Regions from separate parts of the Enterobacter sp. 3U4 genome, predicted to be linked through region 1. Evidence: predicted binding sites of a transcription regulator. Region 1 holds the regulator's gene; each other region holds the start of a gene.
The links. Region 1 encodes Fur, which represses iron uptake genes when iron is present. Its sites were predicted from a motif close to ATAATAATGAGAACNACTATCAA; they were not measured.

Region 1 (3,281 bases):
CGCCCGGGCATTAGCAGGGCGGCGTGTTTCCCCCGAAGTCTCAGAATCATGGCCAAAGAACAAACGGACCGTACGACACTAGATCTGTTCGCGAATGAGCGTCGCCCGGGACGACCGAAGACGAATCCGCTTTCGCGCGATGAACAGCTGCGTATCAATAAACGCAATCAGCTTAAACGCGATAAAAATCGTGGGCTTAAGCGTGTCGAACTGAAGCTTAACGCCGACGCCGTCGATGCGCTGAACGAGCTGGCTGACGCGCGAAATATCAGCCGCAGCGAGCTCATTGAAGAGATGCTGATCGCCCAGCTTGAGACGTTGCGCGGCCAGGCATAAGTCTGAAAATTCCCTTAATTACCCTTTTCATGTAGCACAGAGTGCAGTCCTGCGCGATAGCAGTTTCCGCAGGGTTGCCAGTTCTGCTATTATTGCCCTTATCCGTGGCCGAATTGCGCCACCATACTATTAAGTTTCAAGAGGTTATTTTACTCATGGCAATCATCGGCATTTTCTTTGGCAGTGATACCGGCAATACCGAAAATATCGCAAAAAACATTCAAAAACAGCTCGGTAAAGACGTTGCTGATGTGCATGACATCGCCAAGAGCAGCAAAGAAGATCTGGAAGGCTATGACATTCTGCTGCTGGGTATCCCAACCTGGTACTACGGTGAAGCCCAGTGCGACTGGGATGATTTCTTCCCGACGCTGGAAGAAGTCGACTTCAACGGTAAGCTGGTTGCCCTGTTTGGCTGCGGCGATCAGGAAGACTACGCCGAATACTTCTGTGACGCGCTGGGTACCATCCGCGACATCATTGAGCCGAATGGCGCGGTTATCGTAGGCCACTGGCCGACCGCCGGTTACCACTTCGAAGCGTCTAAAGGCCTGGCCGATGACGATCACTTCGTGGGTCTGGCCATCGACGAAGACCGTCAGCCAGAACTGACCGCTGAGCGCGTCGAGAAATGGGTTAAGCAGATCCGTGAAGAACTGCACCTGGACGATATTCTTAACGCCTGATTTTTATCGCGGCGCAACGGCGGTTGCGCCCGTGCACCAGGTCAAACCGATTAAATTAATTGCTACAATCTTTTAACTTTTTCGCCCAGACCTGTACAATGTCTCCCTGATAAAATGTGGTTTTTCATTGAGCAAGTTTGTTGGTGATACCCCATTTTTATAAGCATATTTTGCCTGAGACTTGCAGTTTTCATTTAGCCATGGCAGTTCTATAATGAGACGCATTATCCCAGGTGCATTTTCTGTCACTTCCTACAGAAGTGAATCGTTTAGCAACAGGACAGATTCCGCATGACTGACAACAATACCGCATTAAAGAAGGCTGGCCTGAAAGTTACGCTTCCTCGGTTAAAAATCCTCGAAGTGCTTCAGGGTCCAGACAATCACCATGTCAGTGCGGAAGACCTCTATAAACGTCTTATCGACATGGGTGAAGAGATTGGGCTGGCTACCGTCTATCGCGTGCTGAACCAGTTTGATGACGCGGGCATTGTTACCCGTCATAATTTCGAAGGCGGTAAATCTGTTTTCGAACTGACTCAGCAGCAGCACCACGATCACCTGATCTGCCTCGATTGCGGCAAGGTCATTGAATTCAGCGATGATTCCATCGAGTCACGCCAGCGTGAAATCGCCGCGCGTCATGGCATCCGCCTGACCAACCACAGCCTGTACCTTTACGGTCACTGCGCTGAAGGCGACTGCCGCGAAGACGACCACGCGCACGACGCGAAATAATCAGTATTCATACTCTGAGCCAGCCGCAAGGTTGGCTTTTTTTTGCCTGTAAAAAGTCCGGTGGCGCTGCGCTTACCGAGCCTACGGGCTATGACACCTTTGTAGGACCGGTAAGCGCAGCACCACCGGGCGTAAAGCACTTATTTATTGTTATTGCGTATCTCGTTCCAGATCTTATCGCAACGCTTCGCCACTTCCTGATCGTTACCGGTTTTACGTGCCTGAATGCAGGCCTGGTAATCCATCACGCGGACGTTCTCCTGCGTCGCGAACTGCTCGTGTGCTTTCTCTTTCTTCAACACGTTCAGCACGCTCTGACAGGCTTCAATCTTCTCCGGCGATCCTTCCGCAGTATTAATGCAGGCGCTATACGCCTCCTTCAGACGGGTGTCCTCTTTCGGTGCCTGTGTCTGAGCGCACGCCACCAGCCCTGATGCCAGCAACGCGACGATTACGATTTTTTTCATCATGTACAGTCTCCATACCGGCGGGACTCAGCCCGCCGGTGCGTTCATCAGAAGATAGTGAATGGGGCGATAACCATGAATTTCACGTCACGTTCATCCTGGAAGATGTTGCCGTAACCGCCCGCGTAGCTCGGGATATCGGAGTGGTTGTCGTACTGGGTGAAATGCAGTTTGAACATCGTGCCTTTCGCGCGGCCATCCTGCAGGGTATAGATAGCATCCAGGCTGTAGGAAGACTCTTTCAGGCGATAGTTTGGATCGTAGTAAGCATCCGGTGTTGCCATGTCGGCAGGTTTTGCATCCCAGGCGTAAGCGTAAGAAGCGCCCACCGCCCAGCCAGGCAGGTTCCAGTTTTTCAGGTCGTACATTGCGCCGAAGAAGACCGCTTTCTCGCCGTCTGCGTTGAAGTCTGAGCGGTTATCCCACCAGATATCAAGACGACCGTTGGAGGAAGCGTAGGTCGGGGTCATACGCTGCAGGAAGTAGCCCTGCTGCCCTTCTGCTTTCACCCATGTGCCTTCCAGACGCAAATCAACCTGACCAACCTTGTAGCCAAAGGTGAGCGCCTGCAGCCAGGCGGTACCGTCGTAGATGTCGTTAACGCCACCGTTACTGACTTTATCGCGCGTACCGTAGAACTGGTAGCTGGTACTCAGCGGGCTACCCGCGACATCAAACTTATAGCTGGCCTTAGCAAAGTACTGATCGATATAACCTTGCGCCTGGCCAAATGCCGCTTCGAGAACCAGATCGTTTTTGAAGTCGTATTTCGCACCCAGAGAGTGGAGGTAATCGACTTTGGTTTTCTTATCGTTCTGGTAGAACTTGTCCATTTCAATGTGCCACGGTGCTTTGTACTCGTTGGTCCACATATAGGAGAAGCTCAGCGCACCCGCATCGCCGTAGTCAAAGTTAGCTCCCGCTTCCGCCCCCTGATAGGTACCCGGCATAAAGCTCCAGTGCGGTGCTAACAGGGTCTGGCCAGTTGGCTGAATATAACCGCCGCGCGCCCATACCGGACCGTATTTAAATTTCGCTGCGGCTTTGTAAAGGC
Region 2 (3,281 bases), 1.9 Mb from region 1:
TAACGCACCAGAAGAAAAAGCTCGTGGTATCACCATCAACACCTCTCACGTTGAATATGACACCCCGACTCGCCACTACGCACACGTAGACTGCCCAGGCCACGCCGACTATGTTAAAAACATGATCACCGGTGCTGCGCAGATGGACGGCGCGATCCTGGTTGTTGCTGCGACTGACGGCCCAATGCCTCAGACTCGTGAGCACATCCTGCTGGGTCGTCAGGTAGGCGTTCCTTTCATCATCGTGTTCCTGAACAAATGCGACATGGTTGATGACGAAGAGCTGCTGGAACTGGTAGAGATGGAAGTTCGTGAACTGCTGTCTCAGTACGATTTCCCAGGCGACGATACCCCAATCGTTCGTGGTTCTGCTCTGAAAGCGCTGGAAGGCGACGCAGAGTGGGAAGCGAAAATCATCGAACTGGCTGGCTTCCTGGATTCTTACATCCCAGAACCAGAGCGTGCGATTGACAAGCCATTCCTGCTGCCAATCGAAGACGTATTCTCCATCTCCGGTCGTGGTACCGTTGTTACCGGTCGTGTAGAGCGCGGTATCATCAAAGTTGGCGAAGAAGTTGAAATCGTTGGTATCAAAGAGACTGCTAAGTCTACCTGTACTGGCGTTGAAATGTTCCGCAAACTGCTGGACGAAGGCCGTGCTGGTGAGAACGTTGGTGTTCTGCTGCGTGGTATCAAACGTGAAGAAATCGAACGTGGTCAGGTACTGGCGAAGCCAGGCTCTATCAAGCCACACACCAAGTTCGAATCTGAAGTGTACATCCTGTCCAAAGACGAAGGCGGCCGTCATACTCCGTTCTTCAAAGGCTACCGTCCACAGTTCTACTTCCGTACAACTGACGTGACCGGTACCATCGAACTGCCAGAAGGCGTTGAGATGGTAATGCCAGGCGACAACATCAAGATGGTTGTGACTCTGATCCACCCAATCGCGATGGACGACGGTCTGCGTTTCGCAATCCGTGAAGGCGGCCGTACCGTTGGCGCGGGCGTTGTTGCTAAAGTTCTGGGCTAATTAATTATCCCCGAATTAAAAAAGGACGCTTCGGCGTCCTTTCTTGTTTTCTGATGTTCAGGCACTGTCACAAAATTTCGCATTTTTTGCCTGCTCCCGCCCCGCATTCTGGCGATTGTGCTATTGTAATCATAACCATTCTCACTTACACTTTGCGCATAATTTGAACGGGAGTTTCTATGTACGTTTGTTTATGTAATGGTGTAAGCGACAAAAAAATACGTCAGGCCGTTCGCCAGTTTCAGCCCCAGTCATTCCAGCAGCTTCGCAAATTTGTTCCGGTGGGAAATCAATGCGGTAAATGTGTACGTGCTGCGCGAGAGATCATGCAGGACGAACTGATGCAGATCCCGGAATTCAAAGAGATCGCGTAAGCGCCCATCTTTTTTTTGACATCCCTGTAGCCCGATCTACGCTTCAATGAGTGGAAGCGGAGGGACTATATAATGAAAGGTGATGTTAAAATCATAAGTTATCTCAATAAATTATTGGGAAATGAGCTTGTCGCAATCAACCAGTATTTTCTTCACGCGAGAATGTTCAAAAACTGGGGACTCAAACGTTTAAACGACGTTGAGTACCATGAATCTATAGACGAGATGAAGCACGCTGATAAATATATCGAGCGTATTTTATTTCTTGAAGGCATTCCAAACCTGCAGGATCTCGGCAAGCTGGGTATCGGAGAAGATGTCGAAGAGATGCTGTGTTCCGACCTCAGGCTGGAACTTGAAGGCGCTAAAGATCTCCGTGAAGCCATTGCCTATGCTGACAGCGTACATGACTACGTCAGCCGCGATATGATGATCCAGATCCTGGCCGATGAAGAAGGGCATATTGACTGGCTGGAAACAGAGCTGGATCTCATTGCTAAAATCGGCCTGCAAAACTATCTTCAGTCACAGATCAAAGTGGAAGAATAAGCAACGTCTTCCAGCCTACACATAAACCCGCTGCTGCCAGAAATGGCCCAAAAGGCAGCGGGTTTTTTATTGTCTCCTCATCAGGACGGATTAACGAAAAAACAAGAATGCAAAGAAGCGCCATCAGCGCCGCGAGTAACGCCAGCGCAGGCAGCATGCACCAGCCATGCCACGCACCAAGCGCCGACAGGTATTTTACATCGCCATATCCCATCCCTTCACGCCGGCAGATAAACCGATATCCCCAGTAAATAGCGGCAAAACCGACATATCCAGCCATCGCACCCACCACCGCACTCGGCAGAAAATCAGGTTGGATACAGACCTGAAAGAGCAGTCCCGCCCATAACAGCGGGCAGAGAAATTTATCGGGGAGCAGTCCGTAGCGAATATCTGCGCGGACAAGAAAGGCAGTCAGCGAAACATAGACCAGCAAGAAGGGAAGGGTGATTAACATGGATAAGGCCTCAAAAGTGTTTGAGCGCATACTCGTGATAATCGGCCTGACCGGCAATCTACAAAAACGACAATTGCGTAGGGGCTCCAGATAAAGCATTGGGAAGGGATAGATTGCGTAAAAAGTTGCGCTGCCTTACGCATACTGCGCCTCTGGCGCTTAATTTCTAAACGGCACTTGCGTCTTGCCCAGATTTACGTATAATGCGCGGGCTTGTCGTAATTGACGGCGGGTTCAATCAGAACCAGAGTAGCTCATTTTGTTACTCAACAATGCTCCCAATTGGGGAGCTACGTAAGAACGGTTACACTCTCCCATCAATCGTAATGGGTTTGAGGAGTAATCATTTTCGTTTATAAAATAATTGGAGCTCTGGTCTCATGCAGAACCAAAGAATCCGTATCCGCCTTAAAGCGTTTGATCATCGTCTGATCGATCAATCAACCGCGGAAATCGTCGAGACTGCTAAGCGCACTGGTGCGCAAGTCCGTGGTCCGATCCCGCTGCCGACCCGCAAAGAGCGCTTCACCGTTCTGATCTCCCCGCACGTCAACAAAGACGCGCGTGATCAGTACGAAATCCGCACTCACAAGCGTCTGGTTGACATCGTTGAGCCAACTGAGAAAACCGTTGATGCTCTGATGCGTCTGGATCTGGCTGCCGGTGTAGACGTGCAGATCAGCCTGGGTTAATCAGGTCATCGAGCGATTGAGAGGTTGATACAATGATTGGTTTAGTCGGTAAAAAAGTGGGCATGACCCGCATCTTCACTGAAGATGGCGTTTCAATCCCAGTAACCGTAATCGAAGTTGAAGCAAACCGCGTTACCCAGGTTAAAGATCTGGCTAACGATGGCTACCGCGCTGTT
Region 3 (3,281 bases), 1.8 Mb from region 1:
TGAGGGTGAAGCTGTTCAGCGCGCTCAGGAAAATGCTGACGATGACAATCACCTTACCGGCGCGCAGGACGAAGCCTTTCAGTCGCTGCCAGGTCTGGATCGCCAGGCTTTTCAGATGGGGGACGTGGTACACCGGTAGCTCCATCACGAACGGTGACGCTTCACCGCGCATGATGGTGTGCTTCAGCATCAGACCGGTCAGGATAGCCATCACGATGCCCAGCACATACAGCGAGAAGACCGCCAGCGCGCCCTGCTGGCCAAAGAAGGCAGCCGCAAAGACCGCAAAGATCGCCAGTCGGGCACCGCAGGACATAAACGGCGCCATCATAATGGTCATCAGTCGTTCACGCGGCGCATCCAGGGTGCGTGCGCCCATCACCGACGGCACGTTACAGCCGAAGCCGACAATCAGCGGGACGAAGGATTTACCCGGCAGGCCCAGCGCCTGCATCAGACGATCCATCACGAACGCGGCGCGGGCCATGTAGCCGGAATCTTCCAGGAACGAGAGAAACAGATACATCATGCCGATCTGCGGCACCAGAGGCAGAACGGTATTGATACCGCCGCCGATCCCCTGCGCGAGGAAGATGGTTAACCATTCCGGGAAGTGCAGGGTGTAACCCACCCACTGAATTCCGTGGACGAAGACCGCGACGGAACCGGCGTCAAAAATCGGCTGGAGTGCGCCACCGATGTTAATGGCGAGAAGGAACATCACGTACATCACCAGCAGGAAGATGGGCAAACCGAGGAAGCGGTTAAGCACAATCTTATCCACTGCCGCCGTAAAGCGGCTGGGTTCTGCCGTCAGCGCGTTGCTGACAACGTCGCAAATCGAGGCGATGGCCTGATAACGGGCGTCGGCGATGTGCAGCGCAGGGTCGTCCAGCTCGTCGCTAAGACGGGCTACCGTCGCGTCCAGCTTATCGGCCGCATGTCCGGCGTAGGCGCGGCTGTAGATATCCCCTTCCAGCATCTGCAGTCCAAGCCACAGGCGCTGTTTCGCAGGCATGCTGTTGTCCATCTCCTGCGCCAGCAAATTGGCTTCGCGCAGGAGAGGCTGCGCGTAATGCACAAGCTCAACGTCGCGATTTCCCGCGTGACGGTCAATGGCCAGCTTCAGCGCATCAATACCGCGAGCGCGCGTCGAGACCAGCGGAACGACCGGGCAACCCAGGCGCGCGGAGAGGGCATCGACGTCGATGCGCAGCTTTTGTTTCTCTGCGATATCGAGCATGTTGAGCGCCACGATGCAGGGGATACCCAGCTCCAGCAGCTGCAGCGTCAGATAAAGGTTACGCTCGAGATTGGAGGCGTCGACCACGTTGATCAGCAGATCCGCGTCGCCGCCAAGAATATAGTGACAGGCGATTTGCTCATCGAGCGAAGTTTGTGACGAAATGGTGGTTAAGGAGTAGGTGCCGGGAAGGTCAACCAGCGTCACCTGGTTGTCTGTCGTCGTGAACTGGCCCTCTTTACGCTCAACCGTCACGCCCGCCCAGTTGCCCACGCGCTGGCGAGCCCCGGTCAGCTGGTTAAAAAGCGTGGTCTTGCCGGAATTAGGATTGCCAATTAAGCCAATAGTTAACTTTTTCATTTTTTTAGACTCACTGAAACCGCTGGCTTGTTATCGGGATAAGGCTTCGACTTCTATTAACGCGAGGTCTTTTTTACGCAGGACCAGATTCACGCGTCGGGTTTCGATATGAACAGGATCGCCCAGCGGCGCCACGCGTACGACCTGGAATGACGAGCCGGGCAGCATGCCCAGCGACAGCAGCTTCTGCCGATAGGCCGGGCTAATTTCGCGGGTAAAACCGGTAATCTTCCATGCACTGTCTGGAGTGAATTGCATAACGCCTGATTCCACGAAAGGTTAAATTATCTACTATGCGATGATAATGAGAATAGTTTTTATCAGCAATATTAAAACTGTGACGGAATGTTGTTTGAGATATTAATTTACGGCCTTTTTGACCTTGCTCAATATTTGCTGAAATGGCGGGAAAACGAAAAGCGGAGTATTTGTTAACGGGGTGATAATTCGTGGTTTAAATATGGATGTGCAATCGGTTTCATATATTTCGATATGATTTTATCCCCCTCACCCGGCCCTCTCCCCGTGGGGGCGAGGGAGAAAAGACCGCACCGTGCGATCCCCTCTCCCCGTTGGGGAGAGGGTTAGGGTGAGGGGCATTTACAACCTTAGCGTTTTTTACCCATTGCAGCCGCCAGCGCATCCATCATTGCGCTGTTGCCTGCAGGCTGGGCATCACGTCCGCGCGGTTTTGCTGTTTTCGCGGCCGGACGCTGCTGTTCGCGGCCTCCGCCATTGCCGCCGCGGCGCGCGTTGGCGTCACCCGGCTGCTCGTCCAGACGCATGGTCAGCGCGATACGCTTGCGCTGCAGGTCCACTTCCAGCACTTTGACCTTCACGATGTCGCCCGCCTTGACCACGGTGTGCGGGTCTTCAACGAACTTGTCGGCAAGGGATGAGATATGGACCAGACCGTCCTGATGCACGCCGATATCCACAAAGGCGCCAAAGTTGGTGACGTTGGTCACCGCACCTTCCAGCACCATGCCTGGCAGCAGGTCGTTCATGGTTTCCACGCCGTCAGCGAAGGTCGCCGTTTTGAACTCAGGACGCGGGTCGCGGCCCGGTTTTTCCAGCTCTTTGATGATGTCGGTGACGGTTGGAACGCCAAATTTGTCATCGGTGAAATCAACGGCTTTCAGGTTGCGCAGGGCGCTGCTGTCGCCCATGAGATCCTTCAGCGCCTGCTGGGTGGCGGCCAGGATGCGCTCTACAACCGGGTACGCTTCCGGGTGAACGGTGGAGGCATCCAGCGGATTATCGCCGTGGTTGATGCGCAGGAAGCCCGCACACTGCTCAAAGGCTTTTGGCCCCAGACGGCTCACCCTCAGCAGCTGCTGACGGTTCTGGAACTGGCCGTTCTCGTCGCGCCAGGCGACGATGTTCTGCGCCATCATGCGGGTTAAGCCCGCCACGCGGGTCAGCAGGGGAACGGAGGCGGTGTTCAGGTCAACGCCGACGGCGTTTACGCAGTCTTCCACCACCGCATCCAGCTTGCGCGCCAGCTGAGTCTGGCTCACGTCGTGCTGATACTGGCCCACGCCGATGGATTTCGGGTCGATCTTCACCAGCTCCGCCAGCGGATCCTGCAGGCGGCGAGCGATAGAGACGGCCCCGCGCAGGGAAACGTCCAGGTCCGGGAACTCCTGGGCCGCCAGCTCGGACGCGGAATAGACGG

Region 2: a site for Fur is predicted at 1,156-1,178, ahead of bfd (bacterioferritin-associated ferredoxin). Genes of this name have one in related genera too.
Region 3: a site for Fur is predicted at 1,902-1,924, ahead of feoA (ferrous iron transporter A). Genes of this name have one in related genera too.

What each region holds. Positions count from the first base shown of each region.
Region 1 covers NZ_CP136665.1:2,648,524-2,651,804, forward strand. Annotated here, with positions in the region: gene ybfE (LexA regulated protein) at 49-336, shown strand; gene fldA (flavodoxin FldA) at 492-1,022, shown strand; gene fur (ferric iron uptake transcriptional regulator) at 1,314-1,760, shown strand; gene chiQ (ChiQ/YbfN family lipoprotein) at 1,901-2,227, opposite strand; gene chiP (chitoporin ChiP) at 2,275-3,281, opposite strand, start outside.
Region 2 covers NZ_CP136665.1:4,553,852-4,557,132, forward strand. Annotated here, with positions in the region: gene tuf (elongation factor Tu) at 1-1,033, shown strand, start outside; gene bfd (bacterioferritin-associated ferredoxin) at 1,213-1,407, shown strand; gene bfr (bacterioferritin) at 1,480-1,956, shown strand; gene RVY89_RS21625 (prepilin peptidase) at 1,940-2,413, opposite strand; gene rpsJ (30S ribosomal protein S10) at 2,794-3,105, shown strand; gene rplC (50S ribosomal protein L3) at 3,138-3,281, shown strand, end outside.
Region 3 covers NZ_CP136665.1:4,489,508-4,492,788, forward strand. Annotated here, with positions in the region: gene feoB (Fe(2+) transporter permease subunit FeoB) at 1-1,603, opposite strand, end outside; gene feoA (ferrous iron transporter A) at 1,634-1,861, opposite strand; gene RVY89_RS21300 (Tex family protein) at 2,212-3,281, opposite strand, start outside.